DNA from 3 places in the Rhizobium sp. BK060 genome. Region 3 is predicted to be linked to each of the others. Evidence: riboswitches for the same ligand, from Rfam matches in the RefSeq annotation. Region 3 holds a riboswitch; each other region holds the start of a gene.
The links. Region 3 has a riboswitch for cobalamin ahead of FHT71_RS22860 (ABC transporter substrate-binding protein). Riboswitches for the same ligand answer to the same signal wherever they lie in the genome.

Region 1 (4,354 bases), on a different contig from region 3:
TGAATTGTCTTCCCAAGGCGGCATCGAGCGACAGCATCAGGACAGTCAACATTACAACGGTCGTCATTCCGGGACGCGCCGGCGATATCAGGAATTCGCGCACGTCGGCCAGCCCATCGCGGGCAATTATCTCGACGGCGGCCGTAGCAAAGAGAGCAAGCAGGGCGCAAAGAGCGACGCCGAGCGCTGTGCGTATAGCAGGCGACCGGACGCTTCCTCCGAAATCGGTGGAAAGCGACGCAAAGCGCGCTGCCACTGCAGACCTCATTACCAACGCGATCAACCGGAAAACTCCAACGTCATAAAAGCTTCACCGAACTGTCACATCCTCGTCATGAACGCTAGATGAACCGTTAGGTTTCCCGCATTTGTGATTAGTGGATAAGGCGCCGGTCGCCCAAGAGACACGTCCTGTGGTGCAAGCTGGCCTGGTGCATTTGCTTGTGCTGAGTGGCGGGCCGTCGTAGGTCTGACGGAGTCGATGTCAGGAGGATTCAGATTGCGCAGTTCCGTCGAGATCTACAACATCAGGACAGGCGAGGCGCGCGTCGTCTGGCAAACCACGCAACTCGTGGAGGCGCCGAACTTTTCACCCGACGGTAGCTATCTTCTGCTGAACGGTGACGGTCTTCTGTACCGTCTGGCGCTTGACGGTTCGGGCAAGGTCGAAAAGGTCGATACCGGCTTTGCCACGGCCTGTAACAATGATCATGGCATTTCGCCTGATGGCCGTCAGATCGTCATTTCCGATAAGACTGAGTTCGGTAAGTCGACGATTTATGTGCTACCCGCCGAAGGCGGCACGCCGCGTCTGGTGACGCAAAATCAGCCGTCCTACTGGCATGGCTGGTCGCCCGACGGGAAACAACTGGCCTATTGCGGCATCCGCAACGACGTATTCGATATCTACACGATCTCCGTGGACGGCGGCGAAGAAAAGCGGTTGACGCACGGCGAGGGGCGCAATGACGGGCCGGATTATTCAGCCGACGGCCAGTGGATCTACTTCAATTCCAGCCGCACCGGCCTCATGCAGATCTGGCGCATTCACCCGGATGGGACCGGCCTCGAGCAGATCACCAGCGACAATTGTGGGAATTGGTTTGCTCATCCGTCGCCAAACAACGATAAGGTCCTGATCCTTTCCTACGATCCCGACGTCTTCGACCACCCGCGCGATCTCAATGTACGGCTGCGGCTGATGGACATGGATGGGGGCAAGCTGACAACACTCTTCGATCTCTTCGGCGGGCAGGGAACGATCAACGTGCCGAACTGGTCGCCGTCGGGCGATGAGTTCGCCTATGTGCGTTACTACCCAGTCTCTGTGTGAGGGATTGCATCGCGTGATTTTTGCCGGCATAGACCCTTCCGTCGGGTGCCCGTCTTAGGCGGGAGAATCGGGAATTCGGTGTGAGACCGAAACGTGCCCAACGCTGTAAGGCTGACGACTGCCGCAACACGCCACTGGTCCAGTACCGGGAAGGCGCGGCAGTCGGATGACGCCAAGTCAGAAGACCGGCCCGACATCATAGACTGACCCGCGTGGACGGCGGGCGGTTGTGTTGTTGGGGATTGACGATGCGACCAGACCATTCAGGCTCCCTGTCGGGAGCTGCAGCCTTTTCGACCGAGGACCGCGACGCCGTCTACAGGGCGATTTCGACGCGCCGTGACGTGCGTTCGGAGTTTCGCCCGGATCCCATACCCGACGACGTCGTCAGCAGGCTTTTGACGGCTGCGCACCACGCCCCGTCTGTTGGATTCATGCAGCCCTGGAACTTCGTCCTGGTGCGCGATCAGCAGATGAAGGAGGCTGTTTGGCAGGCGTTCGATCGCGCTAATCGCGAGGCCGGCGAGATGTTTCAGGGGGAGCGACAGCAGCTCTACCGGTCGCTGAAGCTGGAGGGCATCCGAGCCGCACCGCTCAGCATTTGCGTCACCTGTGATCCCGATCGCTGCGGTGATGTCGTTCTCGGACGGACCCACAACCGGCGAATGGACTCCTACTCCACAGTCTGCGCCGTGCAGAATTTGTGGCTGGCAGCGCGTGCCGAAGGCGTCGGGGTCGGCTGGGTGAGCATCTTTCACGAGTCCGATATCAAGGGGATTCTCGGCGTTCCGGAGCGGGTGGAGATCGTTGCCTGGCTGTGCCTAGGTTACGTCGATCAGCTCTATGACCAACCGGAACTGGCGGTCAAAGGATGGCGCCAGCGCCTGCCGCTGGAGGAGCTTGTGTTTATGGATCGTTGGGGCAAGTCTGCAGACTAGGCAGCGACTATTGCTGCGGCTGGGGACCTGGCTTTGCCGGGTTCTTGAGGTCGATCGTGCCTTGGTCGCCCGCCAGGAACTGCGGACCGATCTGACGGACCTTGTTTGCCGGGTCGTAAGGCCTGTCCGGCACCTGTGGCAGCGGAACCGCGGGTGCTGCGGTCGGGCTCTTGGTCTCGGGCTTCTTGGTTTCGATCGTGGTGATCGACCCCTGCGGCGGTTCGCTGATCGTTTGGCTTTTTCGCATCCGCTCGTAGTAGGCGTTTAGATCGCAGCTGCAGGACGATCTTTCGCCGGGCTTGCGGTTCTTGTAGGCGAAGGCATTCGGCATGGCGCTGTAGGGCGCGCCTGTCGCCGCGGAGATCATCTGCGATGTCTCCGTGCTGGAGACGTCATGATAGAAGAGCTCGGTGTCGATGCCGGGACACATCTTCGAGCAGGTGTCGGCATCGCGGGCAAAGTCCTGGGATGTTGCGTTCGAGCTCAACGGAAAAAAGCCGCCGTCACAGCTTCGCACGCAGACGGTGTTCAGATGAGAGAGCGGCGACATGCCCGGGAGACCATAGCGGCGCCGGCTGGGATCACGACCCAACGGAATGAACGTGTCGCTTCGCAGCGCCTGATCTTCGATACTCGGTGGCTGCGCATACCCTTCGGCGCTGTCGGCGGGCCATTGTTCCTCGTTGCAGCCATTGTCATCGAGTGCGGCAAGAAGTTCGTTCCTCGTGCGGACATCCTCGCTCTGACCGCGCAGTTCGTCGCGACGCTGCTGGAGATAGCGGATATTGTCGACCATCTTGGATTCTGCGCGCTCGAGTTCCCCGCAGTATCCGTCATCGTCGCCGATCACCACCATGCTGCCGCTCGTGCAGCCGCTCTGGCGCAGATCGCTGCGGACCTTGCGAAGCTCAAGGTTCTGCTCTGCGATAGCGCTGGCGTACTTGCGCACCTCGGACGTGCTGCCGATGATCTGCGGCAGGTCGGCAAGGCGGGCGCGCAGATCGCCACAGATTGCCGGCATCTGGGCGTAGCTCGGGCCGGTCAAAGTAAATGCGGCTATGAGTGACAGAATCCAGCGGTTCAAGGCATCGTCCCATCGATGAGCAAATAGCAGGGTCGTCTGGCGCGGCTTTTTCGCCGCGCCTTCATTGCTAGCTCGTTTGTCTTAACGAGCTGCGGTCAGAATCCTACCGCATTTTCTCGATCTGCGGCAAATCACGCCGGTTGTGAAGCCTCCACGACGGCGAGGGCGGCCATGTTGACTACGCCGCGGGAAGTGACGGACGGCGCCAGGATGTGCGCGGGCAGCGCTGCACCAAGCAAGATCGGCCCGACGTGCAACCCGTCGATCATCGACTTTACGACGCCGAGCGTGATGTTGGCTGCATCGAGGTTCGGGAAAACCAGCAGGTTTGCTTCGTCGTGCAGGGTCGTGTCGGGCATGACGCGCTTGCGCAGGGCGTCGGAGATCGCGCTTTCGCCGTGCATTTCGCCGTCGACTTCGAGATCCGGCGCCGCCTCACGCACGAGCTTGAGAGCGGCACGCATCTTCGTCGCGCTCTCGGACTCACGCGAACCGAAATTCGAATGGGATACGAGGGCAGCTCGCGGCGTGATGCCGAAGCGCTTGATTTCCTCGGCGGCAAGAACCGCGGACTCCGCAATCTCCTCCGCAGTCGGATTAAAGGTGACGTAGGTGTCGGTGAAGAAGGCGGCACCGCGCTGCGAGATCAGCAGGCTGAGCGCCGAGAAGTCGCACACGTCGTGTCGCTTGCCGATGATCTGGCGAACGTCGCGCAGATGTTTCTCGTAGCGGCCCTCCAGCCCACAGATGAGCGCATCTGCCTCACCCCGCTTCAGGGCCAGGGCGCCGATGACAGTCGTGTTGGTACGAACGATGGTACGGGCTGCCTCCGGAATGACGCCGCGACGTCCAACGAGCGAGAAGTAGAGATCGACATATTCGCGGAAGCGTGGATCGTCTTCCGGGTTGATGACATCGAAATCGGCCAGTGGACGAATGCGTAGGCCGTAGCGCTTTAGGCGAGTCTCGATGACTTGCGGGCGACCGATCAGGATCGGT
Region 2 (4,354 bases), on a different contig from region 3:
GCGTCAAACCTGCGTCCGGCTTCGAATCTCCCGGCAGTACGGCGATAAGCGCGCCATGGCGCGCTGCCGCCGCATGAAGCGCCTCGAGTGCATAGTGGAAATAGCTTGCGCCACCCAACGCCCTGACGACGATCAGCTTCGCATGCCGGGCCGTCCGCTTGATATAGGCGTCGACCGACATCGGATGCTTCAAGCTCATCAGGCTTGCCAGCCGCAGCCCGAAGCCAGCGGCCGCCTCGTCATACGCGGCCGCCACTGCAGCAAGCTCGGTGTCGGCCGCCGACAAAAAGAGGACATCACCGGGAGACTGACCGAGATCGATCGCCTCCTCGCCGTCACTTATCGTTCCCTGCTGTGCCAGGAGCAGATGCATTGGTCTGCCTTATGCCAGCGCTTCTATCGCCTTGCGCACCGCCGCTTCGTCCATCTCGTGCAGGCCGATGACGACCAGGCGGGTACCGCGCGCTTCGCCGGGCGCCCAGGCGCGATCGAAATAGTGGTCGATGCGGGTTCCAACCGCCTGGACTTGCAGGCGCATCGGCTTGCCAGGAACATGGACGAATCCCTTGAGGCGCAGCACGTCATGCTGGCCGATGATCGACTTCAACGCGCCCACGAAGGCGGCAGGATCGGCAACGGGGCCGAGTTCCACGACAAAGCTGTCGAACTCGTCGTGGTCGTGCGTTACGCCGTCCTGGTGCTCGAGTTCATGATGGGACTTGCGGTTGACTACATCGTCTTCGGTACCGACGCCGAGCCCGAGCAGCACGCTCGCCGGAACCTCGCCATTGCGTGCCTCGATCATGACAGGCTTGCGGGCAACACGGGAAGCGACCTCGTCGCGCACGCGACCGAGGCCTGCCGCATCGAGAAGATCGGTCTTGTTGAGCACGATCAGATCGGCGCAGGTCAGTTGATCCTCGAAAAGCTCCTCGATCGGGCTTTCGTGGTCGAGCGACTCGTCCTCCACGCGGCGGGCCTCGACGGCATCGTGATCGTCGGCAAAGCGCCCGGCGGCAACGGCGGCGCTATCGACGACGGTGACCACGCCATCGACGGTGACCTGCGTGCGGATGTCGGGCCAGTTGAAGGCGGCAACGAGCGGCTGGGGCAGCGCGAGGCCGGAGGTTTCGATGACGATGTGGTCGGGGCGCTGTTCGCGTTCCAAAAGCTTCGTCATCGTCGGAATGAAGTCGTCGGCAACCGTGCAGCAGATGCAGCCATTGGTGAGCTCGATGATATCGTCCTCGGTGCAGTTTTCGGCGCCGCAGCCCCTGAGCACCTCGCCGTCGACGCCGAGATCGCCGAACTCGTTGATAATCAGCGCGATCTTCTTGCCGTTCGTATTGGAAAGCAGATTGCGGATCATCGTCGTCTTGCCGGCGCCGAGAAAGCCGGTGATCACGGTCGCCGGGATTTTCTGCTGGTTCATGAAATTCAACCCTTCATCTTCAGCGGCAGACCTGCCGCGATAAAATACACATCCGCGGCTTCAGCCGCGATCATTTGATGCAAGCGGCCGGCATGATCCCGGAATTCCCGCGCCATGCGGTTTTCCGGAACGATGCCCAGACCGACCTCATTGGAAACGATGACGAGGCGCGCACGCGCCGTAGGCACGTACGCGGCAAGCGAGGCGAACTCTGCCCCAATGTCGCGCTGCTCCATCATCAGATTGGTGACCCAAAGCGTCAGGCAATCGACAAGGATCGCCCGCCCCTCGCCGTCGATCGCCCGCAGGCATCCGACAAGATCGAGCGGTTCTTCCTGGGTATGCCACAGATGGCCACGATCGGCTTTGTGCTTGTCGATCCGGACGCGCATCTCGTCGTCCCAAGCCCGGCCCGTTGCCACATAATGGCGCTCCAGACCGGTCGAAACGACCAACTGCTCGGCAAAACGTGATTTTCCAGAGCGCGCACCGCCCAAGACGAAGGTCGCGCCGGATGATATCGGGCTCATGGAAAGTACTGTCCGATCTGCGGAAGTCTTCCGCGAGAAGCCGGAGCGGCTGCAAAACGCAGCCGGAAAATCTCTCTTTCAGCCATGACAACCTCCGTGCTGGCAGCGGGCATCACCCAGGAATGGGCTGTTCGCCCGGCACGATTGGCAGGTCTCCTGGCTCGCGGATTTTAGCCGCGATCGGGGCAGACCGGAAACCGGTCGCCCAGATCGTGCTAGCGGATCTTCCTCGCCTTCCCGGCTGCATTTCATGAAAAGGCGGACGATTCGTAGACGTAAGAGGCGTCCAGCCCCGGTTGATCATGATGCACTGCCAGTGACTTTTCCGTCGCCGCTTCCGCGCCGCCCGCCTGCACTATTGCAGACCGTCAACCACGGGGAACCAACGCCGGACGGAAAACCCTGACCGCTCTACAGTCGCGGGGTCGGCTATGATGACGGTGCCCGGATTGGGTCCACCGCTTCACATTCCCTTTTCATCCGTACCGATTCAACCGGTCCGGAACCATCCGTTATGAAGTCATCGTTAGGCAAGGCCACTGGCGAAGTCAATCGTGAGCCATCACTCACGACAACGACATTGCATGCCTCGGGCCGCGGTCAAGACGACCTTCTCTACCATATTTATCGTCTTTTATCAGTGGCTTACGTCACAAATAATTGTTGCCAGCGCCGGTCTTTTGCCGCAATTGCATCGCAAGCGGGTCGCGCCACTGATTGCCCTTCCCCTCACCGCACTTGACCGCACCAGCGCCCGCCTAGTTTCTCTGCCATGCTCCTGAAAGTCGATATCCGCCGCTTCGGCCCGTTTCACACCCTCCTCGATATCGGGCGGATGCGCGCTCTGCTGCGGCGGAGCGAAATGGGGATGGTTATCGCCGGCGCGATCGTCGGGGTGATCTCCGGGCTGGCTGTGACAGGCATGAGCCTGGCCTCCCGTGCAATGCACAGGCTGATCTTCGGAATCAGCGACGTCGAGAGGCTGAGCTCCTCGCAGATCGATAACAAGTTCCTGCTACTGACGGCACCGGTTTGCGGCGGCATCCTGCTCGGTCTTTTGCTGTTCATCCTCGCCAAGACCCGTAAGAAGCCGATGGTGGACCCGATCGAGGCAAACGCTCTGCATGGCGGTCGGCTATCGCTCACCGACAGCATTCTGGTGGCCGTCCAGAACCTTATTTCGAACGGATTCGGCGCTTCGGTGGGCCTGGAAGCCGGCTACACACAGTTGGCGGCCGGTCTGGCCTCGAAGCTTGGCCTGAAGTTGCAGCTTCGCCGGTCGGACCTGCGCGTTCTCGTCGGATGCGGCGCGGCCGGTGCGATTGCCGCGGCCTTCAATGCGCCGCTGACCGGCGCCTTCTATGCCTTCGAGCTCATCATTGGCACATACACCATCGTCTCGCTGACGCCCGTTGTCGTTTCCGCACTGGTCGCGACCCAGGTTGCGCGGCTGCTGGCCGGCAGCGATTTCCTGATCGATGTTGGCGAATTCGGCTCGGTCATGCCGGCGGACTATGTCCCGGCTCTGCTACTCGGTGCCGTCTGCGCGGGCGTTGGCATTCTCATCATGCAGGGCGTCGCCTCGATCGAGGAACTGGCGCGCCGGAGTTCCATCGCAACGCCGCTGCGCCCCGCCCTTGGCGGCATCGTCGTCGGTCTGCTGGCCCTTATCACGCCGCAGGTCCTGTCAGCGGGACACGGAGCGCTGCACCTCAATCTCGGGCGCGATGTCGCTATTCCGGTCCTCATTGGGTTGCTTCTCCTCAAAGCCTTCGCCTCCGCGATCTCGATCGGCTCGGGTTTCAGAGGCGGCCTCTTCTTCGCGTCGCTGTTCATGGGGGCGTTGCTCGGCAAGCTATTTGCCTATTCCGCACCCTATTTCGCCCACGCGACGCTGACACCCGTCATCTACGCGGTCGTCGGCATGAGTTCGCTCGCAGTCGCCGTTATTGGCGGCCCCCTGACGATGACGTTCCTGGCGCTGGAGATCACCGGCGACTTTCCAATCACCGCGCTTGTCCTTGCGGCCGTCATCACGTCCTCACTCGTCGTGCGCAGCACCTTCGGCTACTCCTTCGCAACATGGCGCTTCCACCTGCGCGGCGAGAGCATTCGCAGCGCCCACGATGTCGGCTGGATTCGCAACCTGACGGTCGGCCGGCTGATGCGCGCCGATGTGAAGACCGCCAACGCCACGCTCTCGATCGACGAGTTCAAGGAGCGCTTCCCCATTGGTTCGGCGCAGCGCGTCGTCCTGGTGGACGACACGGGCAAATATAGCGGCCTGGTGCTCGTTCCCGATATTTACGCGAACCTGACCGACACCGACGACACCGGCAAGGATCTCAGCGAATTCATCCGCTACAAGAACGATTTCCTGCAGCCGCAGATG
Region 3 (4,354 bases):
AGCGAAACGACGAAGCCGAGCACCGTCACCGGCACGGCCAGATAGACGTCAGGCCAGCGGATACCGCTCAGCGAGCCAAGCAACCAGAACATGACGCCCCTCGCCTGCTCGGCATTTGCCGAGGTCGTGACGATATAGGAGGTGGCCGCATTGAAGAGCTGCGATCCGGCGACGCCGCAAAGAATGATGCGTTCGCTAGTGCCTCCGGCGCCTGCCGCAAGAAAGGCAACGAGCAGGAATGCGATCACGGCGCCGATAAAGGCGCCGCTGGACAGACTGAGAACACCATAGCCGAAGCCGAGCAGCATCACGCCAACCGCGCCGGTCGAGGCTCCTGCGGAAACGCCGAGCACGTAGGGTTCGGCCAACGGGTTTCGCAGCAACGCCTGCAGAACCGCGCCGCTGAGCGCGAGCGACGCCCCGGCACTTGCGGCCACCAACGCTCGGCTCAATCTATAGTCCCAGATGATGCCTTGATGGATGCGGCTAAGCTCGAAAGTCGTACCGAGGAGGCGGTTCGACACCGCTTTCGCGGTCGTCGCCAGCGGGATCGATATCTCCCCGATCGAAACGGCGAGACCGATCATCAGAGCGAGCAGGGAGAATGCAGCAATGGCGAGCGCACCATGCGCCCACCATACCGACTGCCTGAAAATGGCGCCGCTCACTGCGCCAGACCGAAGGAATTGATGCCCTTCGCCAGTATCTCGATCCCGTCGATCGTCCGGATCGTCGGGTTCATCGATTGGGCATCCATCATGACGAAGCGCTTATTCCTGACGGCATCGAGTTGGCTCGTGACCGGGTCCTTTGCCAGAAAGTTGAGCTTTACCGTGGGGTCATCCGCCGCATAGCGGCGCCGGTCCATCGTCGCTACGACGATCACAGCCGGATTGGCCTCTGCAATCGTCTCCCAGCCGACGAGCGGCCACTCCTCGTCTGTCGCGACCACATTCTTCGCACCGAGCATCTTCAGGACATAGGCCGGGGCGCTGTTCTTTCCGGCGATGAATGCATCGCCGTTGATTTCCTTGCTGGAGAACCAGAAGACGACCGGGAGGTTCTTTGCAGCGGCACCGGCAACCGATGCGACGGCCCGCGCTTCGCGTTGCTGCAGCTCGGCGATGAGCGCATCGCCGCGCTCCGTGATGTCGAAGATTTCGGCCAACTCAGCGATCTCCCGATAGATCAGGTCCATCGTGAACAGTTCCTTGCGAACGCCGTCGCCGCTGTCGGCATTGACCTTGGCGACGCAATCCGCCGGCGCGATGTAGGTATTGATGCCGAGTTCGGCGAATTGCTCCCGCTTGCCGACGGACCCTTGCTGACCGACGTGCCACTCAAACTCGGCGGCGACCAGATCCGGTTCCTGACCGACGACGGATTCAAAGCTCGGATCGTTGTCGGCAAGCCGTTTGATCCTCGCGTTGACTTCGGCATATTGCGGCAAAACCGGGCCGACCCAGACTGCCGTTCCGGCAATCCTGTCCGCCAGCCCGAGCGAGAAAAGAACTTCGGTCATGCCCTGACCGACCGATACGATGTTGGCCGGCGCCTTATTGAAGACGACCTCGCGGCCGCAATTGTTGATGGTCAATGGATACTGGGTGGCGGCAAGACTTGGCGCCGCCAAGCCAGCAAAGCCGAAGGCAAGCGCAATGGCTGCAAGAAATTTACGCATAGGCAATCTCGATTAGGAGGAAAGGGGCCAGCGTTCATTGCCGGCGCAACCGCTAGGAATGACGGCACGCCGGGCTAACGCTAGCGACGGAAAACCCAATCGAGACGGATGTGTGCTCTATATCGGCGAAGGCTCAGGTCAATCATGGCTGTTCCTTTCCGGGCATCCCCGCCCGGGTGATTGGATCGTGATTGACGGCAGGTCTCCTGGCTCACGGATATATGCCTTCATCTGCCTTCCCGCGATTGGTTCGCAGTGACATGGTCCTAAACGACCTCGGATGAGCGACAATCCGCCTACAGTTGCGGGGGCAGCCACGGTTTTGGTCCCTCTTGGGTCGTCCTCACCATGTTCCCTATTAATCCCCTTAGAGTCGTCCTTGGGGAACCGTCGCGCTCAGTTACGCCGGCGAGCCGTGCGACGTCAAGTCATCGATTGGTGGGCGCTCGTCCGGGTTGGCTCTGCTGCATATCTTGAAATCCGACCTCAGGACATCCTCGGATGTTGGCAAAGGTGATCTCCCGGCGATCGCCCCATTCGGTCAGTCCCCTCAGCGTCAGAACGTTCTCGTCGCGATAGACAAGGTCGGTGCGGTAGATGCCAGCGCGGCGGGCCCGGTTCTGCGCCTGACTGACGTTGCAGGTGCCTTCCGATGGCGACACATGCCAGGTGCTCATACCACTGCCATTGGGTTGCCAACCGCCTGACTGACCCAAGGCCGCTGCTGGTAGAAGGACTACGATCCCCAAGGTCGTATGGAAGGCCGCTTTCATGATCCCCTGCCCCGGTTGTGCGCGAAGTGTTGCCACAAGCGCCGAGATGATGCGGCCAAAATAGACGGACCTGTGCATTGCGCAATCATCTACAGACTGGGCCGCACCCCATTTGCGACAAATCGCGGGGAAGTCGCCCATCAGCGTTGATGATCGGTTAAAACTGCCTGTGGGCCGGAGCAATCGCCGTCTCGACGGCGACGATTGCGCTCCGGCGGCGAGCATCTATCGTGCTGGCGCTCCTTCCGGGCCACCGCGACCAAGCTTGTCAGGAAGCGGCTGCCCTTTCGGGGTGAATTCGAGCGACCCTGAGTTTATGCAGAAGCGCTCGCCTGTCGGAGGCGGGCCGTCGGGAAAGACGTGCCCCTGATGCGCGTTGCAACGCGCGCAAACAATTTCCGTTCTGAGCATGCGGTAGCGGGTATCACGAACGCGCCGCAGGTGATTGTCGGCTGCCGGGGCCGTGAAGCTCGGCCAGCCTGTACCGCTTTCGAATTTCGCAACGGCCTTGAACAGCGGAAGTCCGCAGAGCCGGCAGGTAAAAAACCCCTCGCGTCGCTCGTGGAGGAACACGCCACAGAATGGCGCCTCCTCACCATGCTCCAAAAGCAGATGGCGATCCTCCTCGCTGAGGTCCGCCACCAGCTGCTCCATCTGTTCCCGAGTGGGAGGGGTAAGATCGAACTGCAATTCGACGACGTCACGCATTCCTGGTTTTCCTTCGATCCGGCGGTTTCCCGAGACCTTCTTCGCGCAGATTACCGTCACCAAAGAGACGGCGCCGCTGAAGCGCCGTCCTAACCGCCCCTACGCCGACCGCAGCGAGCGGAAGGCCGCTCTGAGCTCCGAAGCGAAGCCCTTCGGCTGCTCCCAAGCAGCAAAGTGCCCGCCCTTGTCGAGCTTGTTGTAGTGGATGAGCTTCGGATAGGCGCGTTCCGTCCAGCTGCGCGGAGCCGCATAGATCTCATCCGGAAAAACGCTAACGGCGACCGGAATGGTGACATTCTTGACGGCAAAGAACGCCAGCTTGTTTTTCCAGTAGAGCCGCGCCGACGAGACGGCCGTGTTCGTCAGCCAGTAGAATGTAATGTTGTCCAGGATATCGTCCCGCGTCAGGCCTTCGGCCTTTCCATCGAAGACGCGTGCGATCATCTCGTAGCTGCGGATATCGTGGTCGATCATCCATGCTGCCAGACCGACCGGCGAGTCCGCGATCTGACGACGCCGGCAACCGCCGCGCATCCAAGCAGGCTACGCCGTGTGATCGATGATACTGGAGCTGTCATGATATCCTCCTGTGCTTGAGGTTGCTCGGGATGCGGGCACGATTTCACTGAAGGCGGCGCGCATCCCGTTGCATGATGGTGTTGGCGATACCTTTGGATTGGTTCTCGCCGAGAGCGTTCTCATCCCTTCAAACGAGGTTGAGCGCCACGTCGATGTTGCCGCGCGTTGCCTTAGAATACGGGCAGATCTCATGCGCTGCGTGGATGAGTTCCTCGGCGACATCACGCTCAATGCCCGGCACGCTGACGTTCAGGCGTGCGCGCAGGAAGTAGGAACCACCGTCGGCGTTCAGATCGATTTCCGTGTCGATCTCGGGCTCAACGGGCAGCTTGATCTTTCTTTGCGCTGCAGCGACCTCAATGGCACCAATGAAGCAAGCCGACCAAGCAGCGCCGAAGAGGCGTTCGGCCGCCGGGTGCGGCTGCGACAACTGAAGGTCAAGCTCGCCATCACTGCTGCGTGTGAAACCATTGCGACCGCCCTTGTTGTGGGTCTTGCCGGTAAAGAGGAGTTTCTCGGTCATGGTAAAATCCTTTCTGGGATTTGTTAATCGTATCCGCTTTAATCGGATACGATCTAAATAGGTCGATGAAAATGCATTGTCAATACCATT

Region 1: another riboswitch for cobalamin. It lies ahead of bluB (5,6-dimethylbenzimidazole synthase); the one in region 3 lies ahead of FHT71_RS22860 (ABC transporter substrate-binding protein).
Region 2: another riboswitch for cobalamin. It lies ahead of cobU (bifunctional adenosylcobinamide kinase/adenosylcobinamide-phosphate guanylyltransferase); the one in region 3 lies ahead of FHT71_RS22860 (ABC transporter substrate-binding protein).

Annotation. Positions count from the first base shown of each region.
Region 1 is NZ_JACHYW010000039.1:10,278-14,631, forward strand. Features, by position in the region: gene FHT71_RS28665 (LTA synthase family protein) at 1-283, opposite strand, end outside; gene FHT71_RS28670 (PD40 domain-containing protein) at 500-1,333, shown strand; cobalamin riboswitch at 1,360-1,542, shown strand; gene bluB (5,6-dimethylbenzimidazole synthase) at 1,582-2,271, shown strand; gene FHT71_RS28680 (DUF2865 domain-containing protein) at 2,279-3,355, opposite strand; gene FHT71_RS28685 (NADP-dependent malic enzyme) at 3,487-4,354, opposite strand, start outside.
Region 2 is NZ_JACHYW010000018.1:82,358-86,711, reverse strand. Features, by position in the region: gene cobN (cobaltochelatase subunit CobN) at 1-373, opposite strand, end outside; gene cobW (cobalamin biosynthesis protein CobW) at 383-1,432, opposite strand; gene cobU (bifunctional adenosylcobinamide kinase/adenosylcobinamide-phosphate guanylyltransferase) at 1,438-1,962, opposite strand; cobalamin riboswitch at 2,091-2,487, opposite strand; gene FHT71_RS20090 (chloride channel protein) at 2,735-4,354, shown strand, end outside.
Region 3 is NZ_JACHYW010000023.1:72,921-77,274, forward strand. Features, by position in the region: gene FHT71_RS22855 (iron ABC transporter permease) at 1-668, opposite strand, end outside; gene FHT71_RS22860 (ABC transporter substrate-binding protein) at 665-1,681, opposite strand; cobalamin riboswitch at 1,860-2,088, opposite strand; gene FHT71_RS22865 (hypothetical protein) at 2,110-2,454, opposite strand; gene msrB (peptide-methionine (R)-S-oxide reductase MsrB) at 2,680-3,162, opposite strand; partial or broken gene FHT71_RS22875 (epoxide hydrolase) at 3,262-3,669, opposite strand; gene FHT71_RS22880 (organic hydroperoxide resistance protein) at 3,869-4,264, opposite strand.